Regions from separate parts of the Mesorhizobium sp. WSM4813 genome, predicted to be linked through region 2. Evidence: predicted binding sites of a transcription regulator. Region 2 holds the regulator's gene; the other holds the start of a gene.
What was found. The regulator PhoB, encoded in region 2, activates phosphate uptake and scavenging genes when phosphate is short. The targets are predictions, from matches to a motif close to TGTCATNNANCTGTCAT.
Positions count from the first base shown of each region.

Region 1 (10,154 bases), on a different contig from region 2:
GGCTGGAACGTCGCGTTGGTGACGATCGAACCGGCCTTCGACAATTCGACAAAGCCGATGATGGAGGTGAGCGCGGTGCCTTTCACCACCTGCACCGAGAAGCCGACGGTCGGCGGCACCGCCACTTTCAGCGCCTGCGGCAGTATGACGTAGCGCATCTGCTGGAGATAACCCATGCCGAGGCTGGCGGATGCCTCCCATTGACCCTTGGCGATGCTCTCGACGCAGCCGCGCCAGATCTCGGCGAGGAAGGCGGCGGTCCATAGGATGAGCGCGACACAAGCGGCAAGCCACGCGGGAACGTCGATGCCGAACAGGCCAAGGCCGAAGAAAGCGAGAAAGAGCTGCATCAGGAGCGGCGTGCCCTGGAACAGCTGGATATAGCCGCGTGACAGAAGCCGCAGCCAATGCCGGCCGCCGATGCGCAGGAAAAGCAGGGCCGCGCCAACGATGCCGCCGCCGATGAAGGAGACCAGCGAAAGGACAACCGTCCAGCGGGCAGCCAGAAGCAGATTGCGCAGGATGTCCCAGAAGCTGAACTCGGTCATGGCGCCTGTCTCATCGCGACGCCTTCCTTGGAAACAGCATCCAGCCCAGGCCGGCCAGCAGCTGGCGCAGCAGGATCGCGAGGGCCAGGTAGATCAAGGTGGAGACGATGTAGGTTTCGAAGGCCCTGAAATTGCGCGACTGGATAAAGTTGGCGGCGAAGGTCAGGTCCTCGGCGGCAATCTGCGAAACGACGGCCGAACCCAGCATGACGATCACGATCTGCGACGACAGCGCAAGCCAGATGCGCTGCAGCGCTGGAACCAGAACCACATACCAGAAGCTCTGGAACGGGGTCATGGCGAGGCTGGCGCCGGCTTCGAACTGGCCGCGTGGCGTGGCCTGGATGCCGGCGCGGATGATCTCGCAGCTGTAGGCGCCGAGATTGACGATCATGGCGAGGTTGGCCGCGCTCAGTTCCGACATCCTGATGCCAAGCGACGGCAGCCCGAAGAAGATGAAGAACAGCTGGATGAGGAAGGGCGTGTTGCGGATCAGCTCGACATAGGTCGCGACGACGGGTTTTAGCCATTTCGGCCCCAGCGCCCGCACCCAGGCGCAAGCAATGCCCAATGCCACGCCGAACACCGCGCCGATCAGGATGAGCTGCACGGTAATCCGGATGCCCTTGAGCAGCACCGGCAGAGAACCGATCAGCCAGCCGAAGTCGAACTGATAGGTCATGGCTTGCTGCCTGGCCTAAACCACGCGCGGCGGGCGGCGATCACAGGTCAGCCGGCAGGTCCACCTTCAGCCATTTTTGCGAAATCGCGTTGAGGGCGCCATCGGACCTGGCGGCGGCAATGATGCCGTTGACCTTGGCCATCAACGCCGGCTCCTCCTTGTTCATGCCGATGTAGCAAGGCGAGTTCTTGATCAGGAACTTGAGCTCCGGCCGCTTGGGCGGGTTCTTTTCAAGGATGGCGGCGGCGACGACATTCCCGGTGGCGATCACCTCGACCTGGCCCGAAAGGAAAGCGGAAATAGTGCCGTTATTGTCCTCGTAGCGCTTGATCTCGACGCTCGCCGGCACGACTTTGGTCAGTTCGAGGTCTTCGATCGCGCCGCGGGTGACGCCAACGGTCTTGCCGGCGAGATCTTCCGCCTTCGCGACCGCGACGTCCGCCGGAGCGAACACGCCGTTGTAGAAGGGGCGTAGGCTTCCGAGAAGTCGATGACCTTCTCGCGATCGGGATTCTTGCCGAGGCTGGAGATGACCAGATCGACCTTGTTGGTCTGAAGATAGGGAATGCGGTTGGCGCTGGTGACCGGGACGATCTCGACCTTGGCGCCGAGTTTTTCGCCAATCAGATTGGCGATATCGATGTCGTAGCCTTGCGGCGTCATGTCGGCGCCGACACTGCCGAAGGGCGGAAAATCCTGTGGCACGGCAATGCGGATGGTGCCCCGTGCGCCGATGTCGCTCAAAGCATCAGCCCGCGCCTGCGGGAACGGAGCCATGGCCATTCCAGCCACGGCGGCGAGGGCCAGCATGCACACATTGCGACGGTTCATTATTTTTCCCTTTGACTGAACGAAAACGATTTGTCGTCAGGGCAAAGCAACAGACATGCCAAACCATCGAAATCAGCGAGAACCGCGCTTTCCCAATAGGATCCGGAAGACCTGCTTCACGATCCAATGCCGCCCGACTGGCAGGCTGCCTAAATATTGTGCAGTGCGGCGGTTGCCTGTCACTCGTAGGTCAGATCCGTCGCCTTGCCGCCGAAGACGCGGTAGGCATAAAACGAATAGAAAATGATGATCGGCAGCACGACCACCGTGCCGGCCAGGATGATGGCGAGGCTCTCGGGCGCGGACGCCGCCTGCCAGATGGTCAGCCTGTCTGGCACGACGAAGGGATAGAACGACCAGGCGAGCCCGGCAAAGCCCAGCGTGAAGATGGCGGCCAGTGTCAAGAACGGCGTCAGCGCATGGCGGTCGTCCGCCTTAGGCAAATGGAAGGTCTGCCGCCACAGCCACGCGAACAGCACCGCCGACAGGATCGGCAGCGGCGACAGATAGAGCATGGCGGGCCAGACGAACCATTTGTCGAAGATGCGCGGACTGGCGAGCGGCGTGGCCAGCGAAACGGCGACCATGCCGAGCGCGGTCAGCACCAGCGCCCGGCGCAGCCAGAGCACCGCCTTCTTCTGCAATTCGCCTTCCGTCTTGTAGATGACCCAGGCCGCGCCCATCGCCGCATAGGCGGCGGCAAGGCAGAGCGCCACCAGCGCGCCGAAGGCCATGCCGCCGAGGCCGACATCCAGGCCGAGCACATAGATCCCCAGCATGTAGCCCTGCGCCAGGGAGGCGATGACCGAGCCCAGGAAGAAGATGCGGTTCCAGCGATGCTTCCGGCCGGCCGGCACCTTGGCACGGAAATCGAAGGCAACGCCGCGCAGGATCAGGCCGACAAGGAGCAGGAAGACCGGAATGTAGAGCGCGGTGAGGATGGTGCCGTGCGCCAGCGGGAAGGCGACCAGCAACAGGCCGACGGCTAGCACCAGCCACGTCTCGTTGGCGTCCCAGAACGGGCCTATTGCCGCGATCATCGTGTCCCGCTCGGCGTCCTCAGCCGCCGCGAACAAGATGCCGATGCCGAGATCGAAGCCGTCGAGGATGACGTAGATCAGGATGGCAAGGCCCATCAGGCCGGCGAAGATGAGGGGGAGCAATGTCGGCCAGTCGAGGGTCATCAGCATGCTCCTATTTCGCCGCCGGCTGCGACAGCGGCGCGTCGAGAACGCCCGGCAGCGGCGAGGTATCGCCGTCCTTCGCCGCCTTCAGCGCCAGATAGACCAGCACGCCGAGATAGGCGATCAGAAGCAGTGCGTAGAGGATGAGATAGACCGCAAGCGACAGCGCGACCTGGCTGCCGGCGACCGGGCCGACGGCATCGACGGTCTTGAGCACGCCCGTGACCAACCAGGGTTGGCGGCCGATCTCGGTGGTGTACCAGCCGGCCAGCGTGGCCAGCCAGCCGGACAGCGCCATCGGCACCATCACCAGGGCCAGCGATTTCGGCAGGCTGTGGCGTCGCTTCAGGAAAAAGGCGGCCGACCAGGAGACGACGAGCATCAGGACCCCGGTGCCGACCATGATGCGAAAAGCCCAGAACACCGGGAAGACCGGCGGGTGGTTGCCGACATAGTCGTTCAGCCCCGGCACGACGCCGCTGGCGCTGTGCCTGAGGATGAGGCTGGCGCCGTCGGGGATGGCGACTTCGAATTTGTTCTCCCTTGCCGCCTCGTCGGGAAGCGCAAAAAGGACCAGCGGCACGTTGGGGCCGGTGTTCCAATTGGCCTCCATGGCGGCGATCTTCTGCGGCTGATGCTCGAGCGTGTTGAGGCCATGCTGGTCGCCGGCGAAGATCTGAACGGGGATCAGGATCGCCGCGGTGAAGACACCGGTGCGCAATGCATTCCACATCGATTCCGAGCGGTCGCCATAGAGATAGCGCAGCGCTGACAGGCCGGCGATCAGGAACGAAACCGTCAGGCCGGAGGCAAGCAGCATGTGGACGAGCCGATAGGGCATCGACGGGTTGAAGACGATCGCCCACCAGTCGGTAGCGTGGGCTACGCCGTTGCGCATCTCAAAGCCGACCGGCGTCTGCATCCAGGAATTGAGCGCGATGATCCAGAAGGCCGACAGGGTGGTGCCGCCGGCCACCAGCACGGTTGCCAGCGTGTGGATGCTGTTGGAGACGCGGCGGAAGCCGAACAGCATGATGCCGAGGAACGCCGCCTCGAGGAAGAAGGCGGTGAGGATCTCATAGGCGAGCAACGGGCCGGCTATGTTGCCGACGGTCTCCATGTAACCCGGCCAGTTGGTGCCGAACTGGAAGCTCATGGTGACGCCCGAAACCACGCCCATGGCAAACGACAGCGCGAACACCTTGACCCAGGTGAAATAGGCGCGCATCCAGGCGGTATCGCCTGTGGCGTTGTAGCGAAGCTTGAAGAACAGCAGCACCCAGCCAAGCGCGATGGTGATAGCCGGAAACAGGATATGGAACGAGATGTTCGCGCCGAACTGGATGCGCGAAAGGATGAGCGGGTCCATGGTGGGCTCCGGCTGCTGCTATGTCAGGGAAGATAGGCCGGATGCGCCACGCGGTCAAAGCGGCGTGGCGTCACGCGAGGCGGAACGCCGCAGGACTGCGGCAGCGGTGGATGCGTCGTCGCATGCCGATGTCCAGAACTGTCAGGAGTGCCATTGACTTCCGGCTGCACGCACCGACATTCAGCGGATTGAATCAACAGACCTCCTTTCAAGCAGCCGTTTTTCAGCCATGCCACCGATCATTTCCATTTCCGGGGTCACCAAGACCTACGCCACCGGTTTCAAGGCGCTGAAGGAGATCAACCTCGATATCGAGCGCGGCGAGATTTTTGCGCTGCTCGGGCCGAACGGCGCCGGCAAGACGACGCTGATCTCGATCGTCTGCGGTATCGTCAACCGCTCGTCGGGCACGGTCACCGTGGACGGCCACGATATCAACCGGGATTATCGCGCCGCACGCAGCCTCATCGGGCTGGTGCCGCAGGAACTGACCATCGACGCGTTCGAGAGCGTTTGGGCGACCGTCAACTACAGCCGCGGCCTGTTCGGCAAGCCGGCCGACCACGCCTTCGTTGAGAAAGTGCTGCGCGACCTGTCGTTATGGGACAAGAAGGACGCCAAGGCGATCACCTTGTCCGGCGGCATGAAGCGGCGGCTGATGATCGCCAAGGCGCTGTCGCACGAACCGAGGGTGCTGTTCCTCGACGAGCCGACCGCCGGCGTCGACGTCGAGCTGCGTCAGGACATGTGGGCGATGGTGCGCCGGCTGCGCGAGGATGGCGTCACCATCATCCTGACCACGCACTATATCGAGGAAGCCGAAGCGATGGCCGATCGCGTCGGCGTCATCAATCGCGGCGAGATCGTGCTGGTCGAGGACAAGGTGCAACTGATGCGCACGCTCGGCCGCAAACGGCTGTTGCTGGAACTGCGTAGTCCGCTCGCCACCATACCCGAGACGTTTTCGCGCTACGCGCTGGAGCTTTCGCCGGACGGTAATCAACTGACTTACACCTATGACAACCAGAGCGAACGGCCGGGCGTCGCCTCGCTGCTCCGCGACCTTGAGACGGCCGGCATCCAGTTCCGCGATATCGACACGCAAAACAGCTCGCTCGAGGAGATCTTCGTCAATCTGGTGAGGAAGGACGCATGAACCTGCGAGCAGTCTGGGCGATCTACAAGATGGAGATGGCGCGCGCCTTTCGGACGGTGCTGCAGAGCATCGTCTCGCCGGTCATCTCGACATCGCTCTATTTCGTCGTCTTCGGCTCGGCCATCGGCTCGCGCATCACCGAGATCGACGGCATCAGCTACGGCGCCTTCATCGTGCCGGGGCTGATCATGCTGTCGCTGCTGACCCAGTCGATCTCCAACGCCTCCTTCGCCATCTATTTCCCGAAATTCGTCGGCTCGATCTACGAATTGCTGTCGGCGCCGGTGTCCTATCTGGAGATCATCATCGCCTATGTCGGGGGTGCGGCGACCAAGTCGATCATACTCGGCCTGATCATCCTGGCGACCGCGTCGCTGTTCGTGCCGCTGACCATCGAGCATCCGTTCTGGATGCTCTGCTTCCTGGTGCTGACGTCGGTGACCTTCAGCCTGTTCGGGTTCATCATCGGCATCTGGGCGAGAAGCTTCGAGCAGCTGCAGCTGGTGCCGCTGCTGATCATCACGCCGCTTACGTTCCTTGGCGGAAGCTTCTATTCGATCGACATGCTGCCTGGCATCTGGCGCACGGTGACGCTGTTCAACCCTGTTCTCTATCTGGTCAGCGGCTTTCGCTGGAGTTTCTACGGCAAGTCCGACGTCTCGATCGGCATCAGCCTCGGCATGACCGTCGTTTTCCTGCTTATCTGCATAGCGATCGTCGCGTGGATCTTCCGGACCGGCTACCGGCTGCGGAACTGACCGGCCTACAGCACGCTGAGCAATCGGACACAGAAACATGAAAGAAGGGCTTCGGTCGCGCCGAAACCCCTTCCTCACGATTTATCGACGTGGAACCCTGCAGCGGGATGAGCTTAGACCGCGATCTTGCCACCGCCCTGTCTGGTGATGGCGACGACCGACGGCCGCACCGGCATATCGGGCTTGAAGTCGGGCCAGCGGGTCGATGGGTCCTCATAGTAGGAGGGACGGCCAAAAGCCTCCCAGTCCTCGCCGCCGTCGGCCGGATGCTGAACCGCGACGAAGGCGGTCTGGTCGTCGGGCGTGAACAGCGGGCCGCACATTTCGGCGCCGATCGGCACGCGGAAGAACAGTTTCGAGGTCGCCCGCGCCTCGCCTTCGGTGTCGACCGCCCACAGGCCATCGGTGCGGCCGGTGGCCTTCGGGCCCTGGCCGTCGGTCGAGACCCAAAGCCGGCCGGCCGCATCGATGGCGCAATTGTCCGGCATGCCAAACCAGCCATTGGCGGTCGTTGCGGTCGAGAAGGTGGCGCCGACTTCGGCCACGGCGGGATCGCCGCATTTCAACAGCACTTCCCACTTGCCCTTGGCGGCAGTGAAATCGCCACCGTCCTCGACGATCTCGATGATATGGCCGAAGGCGTTTTCGGCGCGCGGGTTGGCGGCATCGACCTGGTCCGTCTTGCGTTTAGAATTGTTGGTCAACATGACATAGACTTTGCCAGTCGTCGGATTGGGCTGGATGTCCTCCGGGCGGTCCATCTTGGTGGCGACGAGCAGGTCGGCGGCACGGCGCGTCTCGATGAGCACGTCGGCTTGGCTGGCAAAGCCGTTCTCCGCCGTGAGCGGGCCCTGGCCGAAGACGATGGGACGCCATTCGATCGAACCGTCCTCGGCGAATTTGGCGACATAGAGCGTGCCGTCGTCGAGAAGATCCATGTTGGCGGCGCGGTCCTCGGCATTGAACTTACCGGCCGTGACGAATTTATAGACATAGTCGAAGCGCTCGTCGTCGCCGAGATAGAAGACGACACGGCCATCCTTGGCGACGATCGATTCAGCGCCCTCATGCTTGAAGCGGCCCATGGCAGTGCGCTTCCTTGGCACCGAGGTCGGATCGTTGACGTCGACCTCGACGATCCAGCCGAAGCGATTCGGCTCGTTCGGCTCCTTGCCGATGTCGAAGCGGTCGTAGTGCGCCGCCCATTCATAGGCGCCTTCGGGAATACCCAGGCGCTTGTAGTTGGCGGCTTCCTTGTGGCCATCCGGCAACTCGCCCGAGAAATAGCCGTGTATGTTTTCCTCGGCCAGGACGTAGGTGCCCCAGGGCGTGACGCCGCCGGCACAATTGTTGACGGTGCCGAAGACCTTCGTGCCGGTCGGATCGGCACTGGTCTTGACCCGGTCGTGGCCGGCGACGGGGCCGGACAGTGCCATCTCGGTGTTGGCGGTGATGCGGCGATTGAGCTTGCCGTCGCGCACCACCTGCCATTTGCCTGATACCTTGCGGATTTCGACGATGGTGCCGCCATGCGCGGCCATCTCAATATCGACCTGTTCCTTGCTCAGCGGCGCCTGCTTGGCCTCGCCATCGACGATGGTGACAAGGCCCGGGAACATCAGATGCGGGTTGGTGTACTCGTGGTTGACCACCAGCAGGCCATGCTCGGCCGAGCCGTCGATCGGGATATAGCCGACATAGTCGTTATTGTAGCCAAACTGTCTTTCCTGGGCCTGCGCCGACTGTTTTGTCGGATCGAATTCCGGCGAATCGACAAACAGCGGATCGCCCCAGCGCAACAGCACGTCGGCGTCGTAACCGGCGGCGACATGGTGCTTGTCGTCGACGCCTGCCTCAACCTCGGCGAAGGTGAAGGCCGATCCGCCGTTAGCGCGGGCATCGTCGGCGAGGATCAGCGCCAGCGGGCTGACGGTAGCAGCGATGGCGGTTGCCGCGAGCGATCCCTGCAGGAAACCACGGCGCGAGAAGCGCGCGGCGATGATCTCGCCCATCGTCTGGTTGGCTGTGGGATTGGCTCCTGGCCCATCGTTTTCCTCAAGCAAGCTGGTGCGGAAATGGGCGTTTGGAGAAAGATGTCCGGTCGAGCGATGTTCAGTCATGGGGGCTTGCCTCTGGCTTCTTGGGATGGCTGGAGCGTGTTGCTTGACTGACCGCGTATCGCCGGGAGATCACAGTTTGATGACGTTGCCGGCCAATTTCCAGCCCCGATTTCGTGTCCAGGATCAGTCCCGCTTGACCGCGACCGGCGCTTCGGAAACAAGATCCGCGGCAGGCGCGGAAGCACCGCTTCGAGAGGGACAAAAAGTGAGTTTTTGGGGACTGGGGCAGCTCGGCATTTCAACGGTGATCTTCCTGCTGGCGGCGACGGCGGCGAAGCAATGGGGACTGGCGCCTAGCCTCGGCAAGATCGTTTTGACGCTGGCGCTCTATTCGGCGGGCAATCTGATCATGCTGAGGCTGATCCGTGAATTCGGCATGTCGGTGTCGTTCAGCCTGTCGGCGGTGATCCAGCTGGTGTCGGTGAACGTGGTGGCCCTGGTGTTCTTCGGCGAGCGCGTCAATGCGTTGCAGGCCACCGGCATCGTGCTCGCCGTCGCAGCTGTGGCGCTGATCACACTCGGGCCCTATCTGCAAAGGCCGTAACTGCGAGGGCCGATGAAGAATACCGCAAGCAAGCTGCTCAACTGGATCGAATTCCCGGTGCTGCTGGCCGGACTGGTCATCGCTGGCGGACTGTGGGGGTTCGAGGAACTGATGGAGGTGGCGCGAGACACTACGCCGCACGCCTTCGACACAGAAATCCTGCTCGCCTTCCGTGAAGCTGGCCAGCCCGACAATCCGATCGGACCTCTGTGGCTTGAAGGGGCGATGCGCGACATCACCAGCCTCGGCAGCGCCAGCGTGCTCGTGCTGATGACGGCGGCGGTGATTGTCTATCTGCTGCTGATCCACAGGCCGGGACCAGCGTTTCTCGTTTTCGTAGCAGTGGCGGGCGGGCAGGCCCTGTCGAGCACGCTGAAGCTCGGAATCGACCGGCCGCGCCCCGATCTGGTCTCGCATCTCGCCGACGTGGCATCGCTTTCGTTTCCGAGCGGCCACGCGATGCTGTCGGCGGTGACATATTTGACGCTGGGCAGCATGGCGTCGCGCTTCCTGCCTGGGCGAACGACCAAGATCTATGTGCTGGCACTGGCGGTGCTGACGACCCTGCTGGTCGGCATCAGCCGCGTCTATCTCGGCGTTCATTGGCCATCCGACGTGCTGGCCGGCTGGTGCGCCGGCTTCGCCTGGGCGATGCTGTGCTGGCTGGCCGCATGGGCGCTACAGCGATGGCGCGGGCAGACCGTCGGCGGCTGAACCGGCTGGTCAGACGGCGCTGTGTCGGTCGGCGCGCGGTCAAATCAGCGTGTTGACGATCTTAAGCCCGCAACCTGCCAGCAGGAAAACTGTCGACACACCACGCGTAGCGCGCGGGGCTCCCCAGGACGCAAGCGCCCGTGCACGCCTGACACATGCATTATGATGGTTGAACCATCATAATGACGGTATTATACATATGGCGCAGACTCAGACAGGGGTTTTAACCGATGATCACTGCCGCGCAG
Region 1 is NZ_JBVVQU010000030.1:15,070-25,223, reverse strand. Features, by position in the region: gene AC0L25_RS18520 (amino acid ABC transporter permease) at 1-548, opposite strand, end outside; gene AC0L25_RS18515 (amino acid ABC transporter permease) at 559-1,230, opposite strand; partial or broken gene AC0L25_RS18510 (transporter substrate-binding domain-containing protein) at 1,271-2,040, opposite strand; gene AC0L25_RS18505 (cytochrome d ubiquinol oxidase subunit II) at 2,241-3,245, opposite strand; gene AC0L25_RS18500 (cytochrome ubiquinol oxidase subunit I) at 3,256-4,614, opposite strand; gene AC0L25_RS18495 (ABC transporter ATP-binding protein) at 4,844-5,770, shown strand; gene AC0L25_RS18490 (ABC transporter permease) at 5,767-6,528, shown strand; gene AC0L25_RS18485 (PhoX family protein) at 6,642-8,648, opposite strand; gene AC0L25_RS18480 (hypothetical protein) at 8,854-9,192, shown strand; gene AC0L25_RS18475 (phosphatase PAP2 family protein) at 9,205-9,906, shown strand; gene AC0L25_RS18470 (helix-turn-helix domain-containing protein) at 10,137-10,154, shown strand, end outside.
Region 1: the regulator PhoB is predicted to act here: its motif matches at 8,717-8,733, upstream of AC0L25_RS18485 (PhoX family protein).

Region 2 (10,154 bases):
TCCGAATCTGCGCTCGCCGCAGGCGTGGTCATGGGTATCATGATCATTCCCTTCGTTTCCTCGCTTTCCGATGATGTGATCAACGCCGTTCCGCAATCCCTGAGAGACGGTTCCGCCGGCCTCGGCGCGACCAAGTCGGAAACCATCCGCAAGGTGGTCCTTCCTGCTGCCCTTCCGGGCATCGTTTCGGCGATGCTGCTTGCCGTCAGCCGCGCAATCGGCGAAACAATGATCGTGGTCATGGCGGCGGGGCTGGCGGCAAACCTCACGGCCAACCCGCTCGAAGCGGTCACCACCGTGACCGTGCAGATCGTGACGCTGCTGGTGGGCGATCAGGAGTTCGACAGCGCCAAGACGCTTGCAGCCTTCGCACTCGGCCTGGTGCTGTTCTGCATCACGCTTACCCTCAACATCGTCGCTTTGCGCGTCGTCCAGAAATACCGAGAGCAATATGACTGATGCGATCTCGTCATTCGGCGCCGTCGGACGGCCGGTCAGCATTCATACCGACGATGCCGCGAAGGCGCGGCTGAAAGGTCGTTACCGCACCGAAACATGGTTCAAATGGCTCGGCGCCGCAGCCGTCGCGTTGGCCGGCTTATTCCTTGTGCTGCTCCTGTCGACGATCGTCACGCAGGCGATCCCGGCGTTGCGGCAGAATTATCTGACGCTGCCGATCGATCTCTCGGCGGCCAAGGTCGACCCCGCGAAACTCGATGCCGTCAACTACGATGCCATCGCTCAGCAAGCGCTTAGGGCGAGATTTCCGGATATTACGAGCCGTCAGGACAAGCGACTGCTGCGCGGGCTGATTTCCACCGGCACAGGCGTCTTCCTGCGCAAGGATATTGCGGCTGATCCGGGGATGCTCGGAGGAACGGTGGACTATGCCGTTCCACTTGACGATTTTGCCGACCTTTATCTCAAAGGTTTGCTTGCCGACGTCGGTTCGGACGAAGCGATTTCGACAAGCGTCACGCCTTCGGAAACCAGCGGCGACATCGATCTGACCTTCGGCGACGATGCCATGCTGGCGCTGGCGCGCGGCCATGGTGCGACCGAGGGCGAAAACGGCACGCTCACGCTGACGAGCGGCGCGTCGTCGCTGCTGGTCGCGTTCAATGGCGGCACGGTCAAACTCACCGCGCTGTCGCCTGGCGCCAACGGAACGGCGGTCGCAAAGGGCACGGTGATCGAGGCGCTGGACAGCACGGCGCCCGCCGCGAGCGGCCAGGCATTCCTGCGCGTCATCGATACGCCGGAAGCATCGCGAAAGATTTCCGACAAGGAGATCGTCTGGCTCGACACGCTGAAGAGCGCCGGCCAGATCGAAAGCCGGTTCAACTCGATCTTCTTCTTCACCGGCGCAAGCCGCGAGCCGGAACTGGCCGGTGTCTGGGGCGCGGTCGTCGGATCGTTCCTGACCATGATCGTTACGCTCGCCATCGCCTTTCCGATCGGCGTTTCGGCGGCGATCTATCTTGAGGAATTTGCGCCCAAGAACCGGCTGACGACGATCATCGAAGTGAATATCAACAATCTGGCGGCTGTGCCTTCGATCGTCTTCGGCCTGCTTGGACTTGCCGTATTCCTGAATTTCTTCGGCATGCCGCGCTCGGCCCCGGTGGTCGGCGGCATGGTGTTGGCGCTGATGACCCTGCCGATCATCATCATCGCCTCGCGCGCTTCGCTGCGCGCCGTGCCGCCGTCGATCCGCGAGGCGGCGCTCGGCATCGGAGCGTCCAAGGTCCAGACCGTATTCCATCACGTTCTTCCGCTGGCGATGCCGGGTATCATGACCGGCACCATCCTCGGAATGGCGCATGCGCTGGGCGAAACCGCGCCGTTGCTGATGATCGGCATGGTCGCCTTCATCGTCGACATTCCCGGCGGCTTTACCGATCCCGCGACGATCCTGCCGGTGCAGATATTCATGTGGGCCGATTTCCCGGAAGCTGGATTCCAGCAGAAGACTTCGGCGGCGATTTTGATTCTGCTGCTGTTTTTGGTCATCATGAACGCCATTGCGGTGATACTGCGTAGGCGCTTCGAGCGGCGCTGGTAAGGGGGTAGAGGATATGAACATCATGACGGAAGCCGGCGTCGAACAGAAACTGAGCAGCGGAACCAACGCCCCTTCGATCAAGATGAAGGGCGAAAAGGTCTCCGTTCATTACGGCGAGAAGCGGGCTCTGTTCGACGTGGATCTCGATGTCCGCGAGAACCAGGTGACAGCGTTGATCGGCCCATCGGGCTGTGGCAAGTCGACCTTCCTGCGTTGCCTGAACCGAATGAACGACACCATCGATATCGCGCGGGTGAGCGGCAAGATCACGCTCGACGGTGAGGATGTCTACGACCCGAAAATCGATGTCGTCGAGCTGCGAGCTCGCGTCGGCATGGTATTCCAGAAGCCGAACCCGTTTCCGAAGTCGATCTATGAAAACGTCGCCTACGGTCCGCGCATTCACGGCCTGGCCAGGAGCAAGGCCGAGTTGGACGGCATCGTCGAATCGAGCCTGAAGAAGGCCGGCCTGTTCAACGAGGTCAAGGATCGCCTGCTCGAGTCGGGCACCGGCCTCTCCGGCGGACAGCAGCAGCGCCTGTGCATCGCGCGCGCCATCGCCGTGTCGCCGGAAGTAATCCTGATGGACGAGCCCTGTTCGGCGTTGGATCCGATCGCCACCGCCCGCGTCGAGGAACTGATCGACGAACTGCGCCAGAACTACACGATCGTCATCGTCACCCATTCGATGCAGCAGGCCGCGCGCGTGTCGCAACGCACGGCGATGTTCCATCTCGGCTATCTGGTCGAGGAGGGCGCGACCGACAAGATGTTCACCAATCCCGACGACAAGCGCACCCAGGACTACATCACCGGCCGGTTCGGCTGAGCGGTCCGGCGGCGAATTTCGAACACGAGGACAGTATCATGGGTGAACACACCGTCGCATCTTTCGACGAGGAACTGGAGCACATCGACAGGCTGATCCGCGACATGGACGAGCTCGCCGCCGCGATGGTCGCAGCCTCGATCCGCGCGTTGCTTGCGTCAGACAATGCGATGGCGCAGCGCGTCGTCTCGGACGACGCCATCATGGATGCGCGGCAGCGCGAACTCGACGATAGTGCGATCACGCTGATCGCCAAGCGGCAGCCGATGGCGCAAGATCTGCGCGCCGTGGTTGGCGCAATCCGCATGGCCGGTGATCTCGAGCGCATCGGCGATTTGGCCAAGAACATAGCCAAGCGGGTCAGCGCAGTCGGGCAGAGCGCCACGCCGCGTAATCTGTCGCACGGTATCGACGCGATGGCGGATCTCGTTCTTGTGCAGCTCCGCGGCGTGGTCGAGCACTATGTGGCGCGCAATGCCGGCGCGTTGAAAGAACTGCGCGCCGACGACCAGAAGATCGACGTGAAATACACGGCGGTTTTTCGCGAACTCCTGACCTACATGATGGAGGATCCGCGCAACATCACCGCCTGCACGCATCTTCTGTTCTGCGCCAAGAATCTCGAGCGTATCGGCGATCATGTCACCAACATCGCCGAAAACGCCTACTATGTCGTGACCGGGCAGCAATTGCCGGCGGATCGCCCGAAGCTCGACGAAACGACCATGTCGGCGTCGGCGACATGACAGGAGTGACCGGCCGATGATCGCGCCGCGCATCATGGTGGTGGAGGACGAAGAGCCGCTGGGCGTCCTCCTTCGCTACAATCTGGAATCCGAAGGTTATCAGGTTGAGGTGGTGACGCGCGGCGACGAGGCCGAAATCCGGCTGCAGGAAAACGTGCCCGATCTGCTGGTGCTCGACTGGATGGTGCCGGCGGTTTCCGGCATCGAGCTTTGCCGGCGCCTTCGGGTGCGTCCCGAAACCGAGCGACTGCCGATCATCATGCTGACCGCGCGCGGCGAGGAGAGCGACCGGGTGCGCGGCCTTTCCACGGGAGCCGACGACTATCTGGTCAAGCCGTTCTCGACACCGGAATTCATGGCCAGGGTCAAGGCGCTGCTGCGCCGCGCCAAGCCCGAAGTGCTGTCCAGCGTGCTGAAGGTCGGCGACATCGTGCTCGATCGCGAGTCGCACAGGGTCTATCGCAAGAAGAGCGAGATCCGGCTCGGGCCAACCGAGTTCCGGCTGCTCGAATTCATGATGCGGCACCCGGGTCGGGTCTTCTCGCGCAGCCAGTTGCTCGACAATGTCTGGGGCGAGACGATCTACATTGACGAGCGCACGGTGGACGTCCATGTCGGACGGTTGCGCAAGGCGGTCAACAATGGTCGCATGCCCGATGTCATCCGCACCATCCGCGGCGCGGGCTATGCGATCAGGGAAGACTAGCTGATATTCAGGTGATGCCGGCCTGCGACCGGCGGCTTCCTGCGCTTACCTACAGCGCCGCGCGCCCCTGTTGGGCGCGCAAAGGACGCTGTAGAGCTTTGATTTTGCGCATGACCCTTCCGAAATCGATCTCGATTTCGGGGTCATGCGCGGGCTCACGTACCCAAAAGTACGCTCCGCTCCGGTTCTCGGAACCCACTGTTCTCGACTCGGCCTGACCTGAATCTCAACACATCCCCAAGTCGCGATCCGGCGATCCCTGCCTTCGAATTCAAGCCACGTTCTTTCCGACCGAGCCGGCTCGCGCCTGGATGCCCGGCGCGAAAATCTCCTGGTCGACGAAACTCAGCGCCCGCATGGCACAGCCTTCGCGGATCAGCGGCAGTTCGTTCGGCTCGGTGTCGAAGGAAATCGAACCCGAATGCTGGCCGCCGGCGGTCTGGGCGATGGCCTCGCGCAGGGCCGGCTCGATCAGGTCGAAGGCGGCAGCGCTGGCGCCGACCATGGCGACCGGCGCCGGATCGATCAGCGCGAATAGGCTGCCGAGCCCGAAGCCGAGTGCTTCGCCAGCCTTGCGGTAGGCTTCGCGCTCCGGTCCGTCCGTCTGGCGCGCCCGGGCCGCCAGTGCCCGCATCGCGGCGTCGCTGACATCGGCGACCGGCTCGGCGTTCTCGCTCAATTGCCTTGCGTTGCGCCAGATGGCGTAGTTGCCGGCATAGGCCTCGACGCAGCCACGCCGCCCGCAGCGGCAAAGCGCGCCGCCCGGCCGATGGATCATGTGGCCGAATTCACCGCCTGAGGAATGGGTGCCGGTGAACAGTTCGCTCTTCAGCACCAGCCCCATACCGATGCCATGCGAGAGCAGGATGGCGATGAAATCATCGCGGTAGCGATCCGGGTCGCGCCAACGCAGCGCCACGGCCATCATGTTGCAGTCGTTCTCCATGATGGCCGGGATGCCGAACTCGCGTTCCAGAATGTCGGCGAAGGCGATATTCGTCTGCGGCGTGATCGGCGACCACAACATGGCGCGCGCATGGGAATCGGTGATGCCCTGGATCGCCAGCGCGATGCGGGCGACGCTTTGGACATCGAGGTCGGGGTCTTCGAGCCGCCGCCGGACGATGGCGACACATTCGCCGATCAGCTCGTCGCGCGACATGGTCAGCGTGTCCAGCCGGCGTTGTTCCTCGGCGACCACCTGTCCGGCATAGTCGATGACGGCGACCGACAGGAAATTCAGCGACAACACGACCGCCAAGACCGCAGCGGCTTCCGGATTGAGGCTGAGGCCGACCTGCGGTCGGCCGCGTTTCATCGAAACGGTCTCGCTCGCCTTGATCTCGGTCAGGATGCCTTCCTGGATCAGGTCGGAAGAGATCGCCGATATGGTCGAATGGCTGAGGGCGGTGGTTGCGGCGATCTCGGTCCGCGACGGCTGGCCGGCCCGGCGCACGGCCGAAATCACCATGGCCCGGTTGCGCCGGCGCAAATCGTCATGACGGATTCCAACCGACATTCTTTGCTTCCTCCCTATTGCCGCGGCCGCTCATGGATCGGAAGCCGTCGGTAATGTCCGACAAATACTCGCAGAGGCAGCGGGCCCTGTCATTATTTATTCCGAGACTCGAAATAAGTCGGCAGGGACATCAAGATCGACCAGGTTTGATGTTGACAGCGCTTCGGCGTCGGACCAGTATTTTTTCGAGGCTCGAAAAAATAGAGCCTTTGTGCCGGCCTTCGGGCCAGTCTGGTCGTGCCGTACGCGGCGCAGGGAGGAATATCATGAAGAGATTCACAGCCGCCATTCTGGCGGGGGTCGCCATGTCGCTGACGCTCGCGTCGGTCGCACAGGCGAAGGACAAGGTCATTGGCGTTTCGTGGTCGAATTTCCAGGAAGAGCGCTGGAAGACCGACGAAGCCGCCATGAAGACGGCGATCGAGGCGGCCGGCGACAAGTATATTTCCGCCGATGCACAGTCCAATCCCGGCAAGCAGCTGACCGACGTCGAGAGCCTGATCTCGCAAGGCGCCAACGCGCTGATCATCCTTGCGCAGGATGCCTCGGCCATCGGGCCGGCGGTGCAGAAGGCGCTGGACGAAGGCATTCCCGTCGTCGGCTATGACCGGCTGATCGAGAACAAGGACGTCTTCTATCTGACCTTCGACAACCAGGAAGTCGGCCGCATGCAGGCCCGCGAAGTGTTCAAGGTGGCGCCGGAAGGCAATTACGTCTTCATCAAGGGCTCGGGCGCCGATCCGAATGCCGATTTCCTGTTCGCCGGCTCCATGGAAGTGCTCAAGGACGCCATCGACAGCGGCAAGATCAAGAATGTCGGCGAGGCCTATACGGACGGCTGGCTTCCCGCCAACGCCCAGAAGAATATGGAACAGTTCCTGACCGCCAACGACAACAAGGTCGATGCGGTGGTTGCCGCCAATGACGGCACCGCCGGTGGCGTCGTCGCGGCGCTGACGGCGCAAGGCTTGGCCGGATCCGTCCCGGTGTCGGGCCAGGACGGCGACCATGCCGCGCTGAACCGCATCGCGCTCGGCACGCAGACCGTATCGGTGTGGAAAGACGCGCGCGAGCTCGGCAAGAACGCTGCCGAGATCGCCTCGCAGCTTGCCGACGGCAAGCAGATGACCGACATTTCGGGCGTCAAGGACTTCACCACGCCGGGCGGCAATGTCGTCAAGTCGCTGTTCCTGACGCCGATTGCCATCACCAAGGACAATCTCAACGTCGTCATCGACGCGGGCTGGATCAAGAAGGAAGAGGTCTGCGCCGGCGTGGCGGCGGGCACTGTCCCGGTCTGCAACTGATCCGGCCTTCGCAAGAAGCCTGAAACGCCGCGGCTTCACGCCGCGGCGTTTTTTCAAAAAGAATTGTTTTTCCGCTTCTCGCGGGTAACTTCTAAGCTGCTTCCGGCATCCGCGGCAGACGGCAATCCGGTGCGAGGACATCATGACCGACACGACTTCCAACAGGCCGGCCGCCGATACAGCTGCCGATCGGGCGCGTGAATCCGAGCTCAGCCCCGTCGGCCGCTTCCTCAAGGCAACCGAGCTCGACATACGCATGCTCGGCATGGTCGGCGCGCTGCTGATCATCTGGGTTGGAATCCACATCCTGTCGGGTGGGCTTTTCCTCACGCCGCGCAATCTCTGGAACCTGTCGGTGCAGACCTCCTCGGTCGCGATCATGGCGACCGGCATGGTGCTGGTCATTGTGATGCGCAACATCGATCTTTCGGTCGGCTCCGTCGAAGGCGTGATCGGCATGGTGATGGGCGTCGCGCAGGCCGAATTCCTGATCAGCGTCATGGGGTTCCAGCTTGGAAATCCCTGGATATGGATTATCGCACTGGCTGCCGGCGTGGTGCTCGGCCTGATAATCGGCGCGCTCCAGGGCTTCATCATCGCCTATCTCGAGGTTCCGGCCTTCATCGTGACGCTGGGCGGCCTGCTGATCTGGCGCGGCATGGCGTGGCTGATGACGAGCGGGCGCACCGTCGCGCCGCTCGACGCCACATTCCAGCTCATGGGTGGCGGGCCGCGTGGCTCGATCGGGGCAACCGCAAGCTGGATCGTCGGCATTCTCGCCTGTGTGGCCGTCGCTTTCATGCTGCTCAACGGCCGGACGCAGCGCAAGCGGTTCAAGTTCCCGCTGCGGCCGGTCTGGGCGGAGACCTTGCTTGGCGTTGTCGCCTGCGCCGCCATCCTCGGCGCCGTCTGGATCACCAATTCCTATCCCTGGCCGATCGGCATCGTTCGCCAGTACGCCCAGCGGACCGGCATCACCGTTCCGGAAGGCGGGCTGTTCATCGCCCATGGCATCGCCATACCGGTGCTGATCGCGGTCACTGTCGGCATCGTCATGACCTTCATCACCAGGCGCACCCGTTTCGGCCGCTATGTCTTTGCCATCGGCGGCAATCCGGAAGCGGCGGAACTCGCCGGCATCAACACGCGCTGGGTGACCATGAAGGTGTTCATGATCATGGGCGTGCTGGCCGCGATCAGCGCGGCGATTGCGTCGGCCCGTCTCAATGCGTCGACCAATGCGCTAGGTACGCTGGACGAGTTGCTGGTCATCGCGGCCGCGGTCATCGGCGGTACGTCGCTGGCCGGCGGCTCCGGCACGGTGCTCGGCGCCATGCTGGGCGCGCTTCTGATGCAGTCGTTGCAGTCCGGCATGGTGTTGCTGGGCATCGATTCACCGCTTCAGAGCGTCGTCGTCGGCGCCGTCCTGGTCGTCGCCGTCTGGCTCGATACCGTCTACCGCAAGCGGGTCTGAGCATGATCCCGAGCCGAAGGTCCGCGTCAGTGAAAAGTGGATATCCGTTTTCGGTTCAACACCATGCTCCAGCAAAAACCATAGGGAGGAACGATCATGGCTGACACAACTGCTCCCACGCCGCTGATCGATATGCGCAATATTTCGATTGCCTTTGGCGGCATTCGCGCCGTCGACGATGCGTCGATCGACCTTTTCCCGGGCGAGGTCGTGGCGCTGCTTGGCCACAACGGCGCCGGCAAATCGACGCTGATCAAGATCCTGTCCGGCGCCTACAAGCGCGATTCTGGCCAGATCTTCGTCAATGGCGAGGAGGCTTCGATCTCCAATCCGCGCGACGCCAAGAAATACGGCATCGAGACGATCTACCAGACGCTGGCGCTCGCCGACAATGTCGACGCCGCCGCCAACCTCTTCCTTGGCCGCGAGCTGATGACGGGCTGGGGGACGCTCGACGATGGCGCCATGGAAGCCGAGGCGCGCAAGGTGATGGGCAGGCTCAATCCCCGTTTCCAACGCTTCAAGGAGCCGGTGGTCAAGCTTTCGGGCGGCCAGCGGCAGTCGGTGGCAATCGCGCGCGCCATCCTGTTCAACGCCCGAATCCTGATCATGGATGAGCCGACGGCGGCGCTGGGCCCGCAGGAAACGGCGCAGGTCGGCGAATTGGTCATGCAACTCAAGGCCGACGGTATCGGCATCTTCCTGATCAGCCACGACATCCACGATGTGTTCGAGCTTGCCGACCGCGTCTGCGTGATGAAGAATGGTCGGGTCGTCGGCACGGCGCGCACCAGCGACGTGACCCAGGACGAGGTGCTCGGCATGATCATCCTGGGCAAGTGCCCGCCCGGTGCCATTCCGGGGCCAGGTGCGCTGAAGATCGCCGCGTGAAGCTTCAATAAGCCGGCTAAGTACCTGTCATGTGATGTACCAGCGGTCATCATGGTTTGGCCGCGCCATTGTGTTGACGCGGGGACTTGCCCATAAGATGGGGAACCATGGGCCGTAGCAGCAATTTGAAGAAGTTCTTTCCGATCGTCGCTTTCATCGCCGTCGCGCTGATCAGCCTGACGATGGCGGGATTCGCCTATTTCGCCACGCAGGAAGCGGCGCGCATCAAGTTCGAGGCAACGGCGGACGATGCGCTCAACCGGATCGACAGCCGCATCGACCTGCATCTGTCGCTGCTGCGATCGACCCATGCACTGTTCGAGGCGCGCAATGGCGGCATTTCGCGGGGCGAATTCAGGGCGTTCTTCGAAGCGCTTGGTATCCACGACAATTTTACCGGCCTGCGCGGTATCGGCTTTCTCCGGCTGGTGAGAGCCGGCGACGAGGCAGCGGTCGAGCGTGCCATCCGGCACGACTATGGCGCCAGCCATGCGATCTATCCGGCTACGACAACGCTGCCATGGCGTACGCCCATCATGCTGTTCGAGCCGCTGGATCCTTCCAATCAATCCGGCATCGGCTACGACATGTTCACCGAACCGGTGCGGCGCGAGGCG
Region 2 is NZ_JBVVQU010000007.1:78,994-89,147, reverse strand. Features, by position in the region: gene pstC (phosphate ABC transporter permease subunit PstC) at 1-459, shown strand, start outside; gene pstA (phosphate ABC transporter permease PstA) at 452-2,065, shown strand; gene pstB (phosphate ABC transporter ATP-binding protein PstB) at 2,079-2,894, shown strand; gene phoU (phosphate signaling complex protein PhoU) at 2,933-3,640, shown strand; gene phoB (phosphate regulon transcriptional regulator PhoB) at 3,657-4,346, shown strand; gene AC0L25_RS05860 (ROK family protein) at 4,618-5,865, opposite strand; gene xylF (D-xylose ABC transporter substrate-binding protein) at 6,132-7,172, shown strand; gene AC0L25_RS05850 (sugar ABC transporter permease) at 7,315-8,646, shown strand; gene AC0L25_RS05845 (ATP-binding cassette domain-containing protein) at 8,743-9,537, shown strand; gene AC0L25_RS05840 (CHASE domain-containing protein) at 9,663-10,154, shown strand, end outside.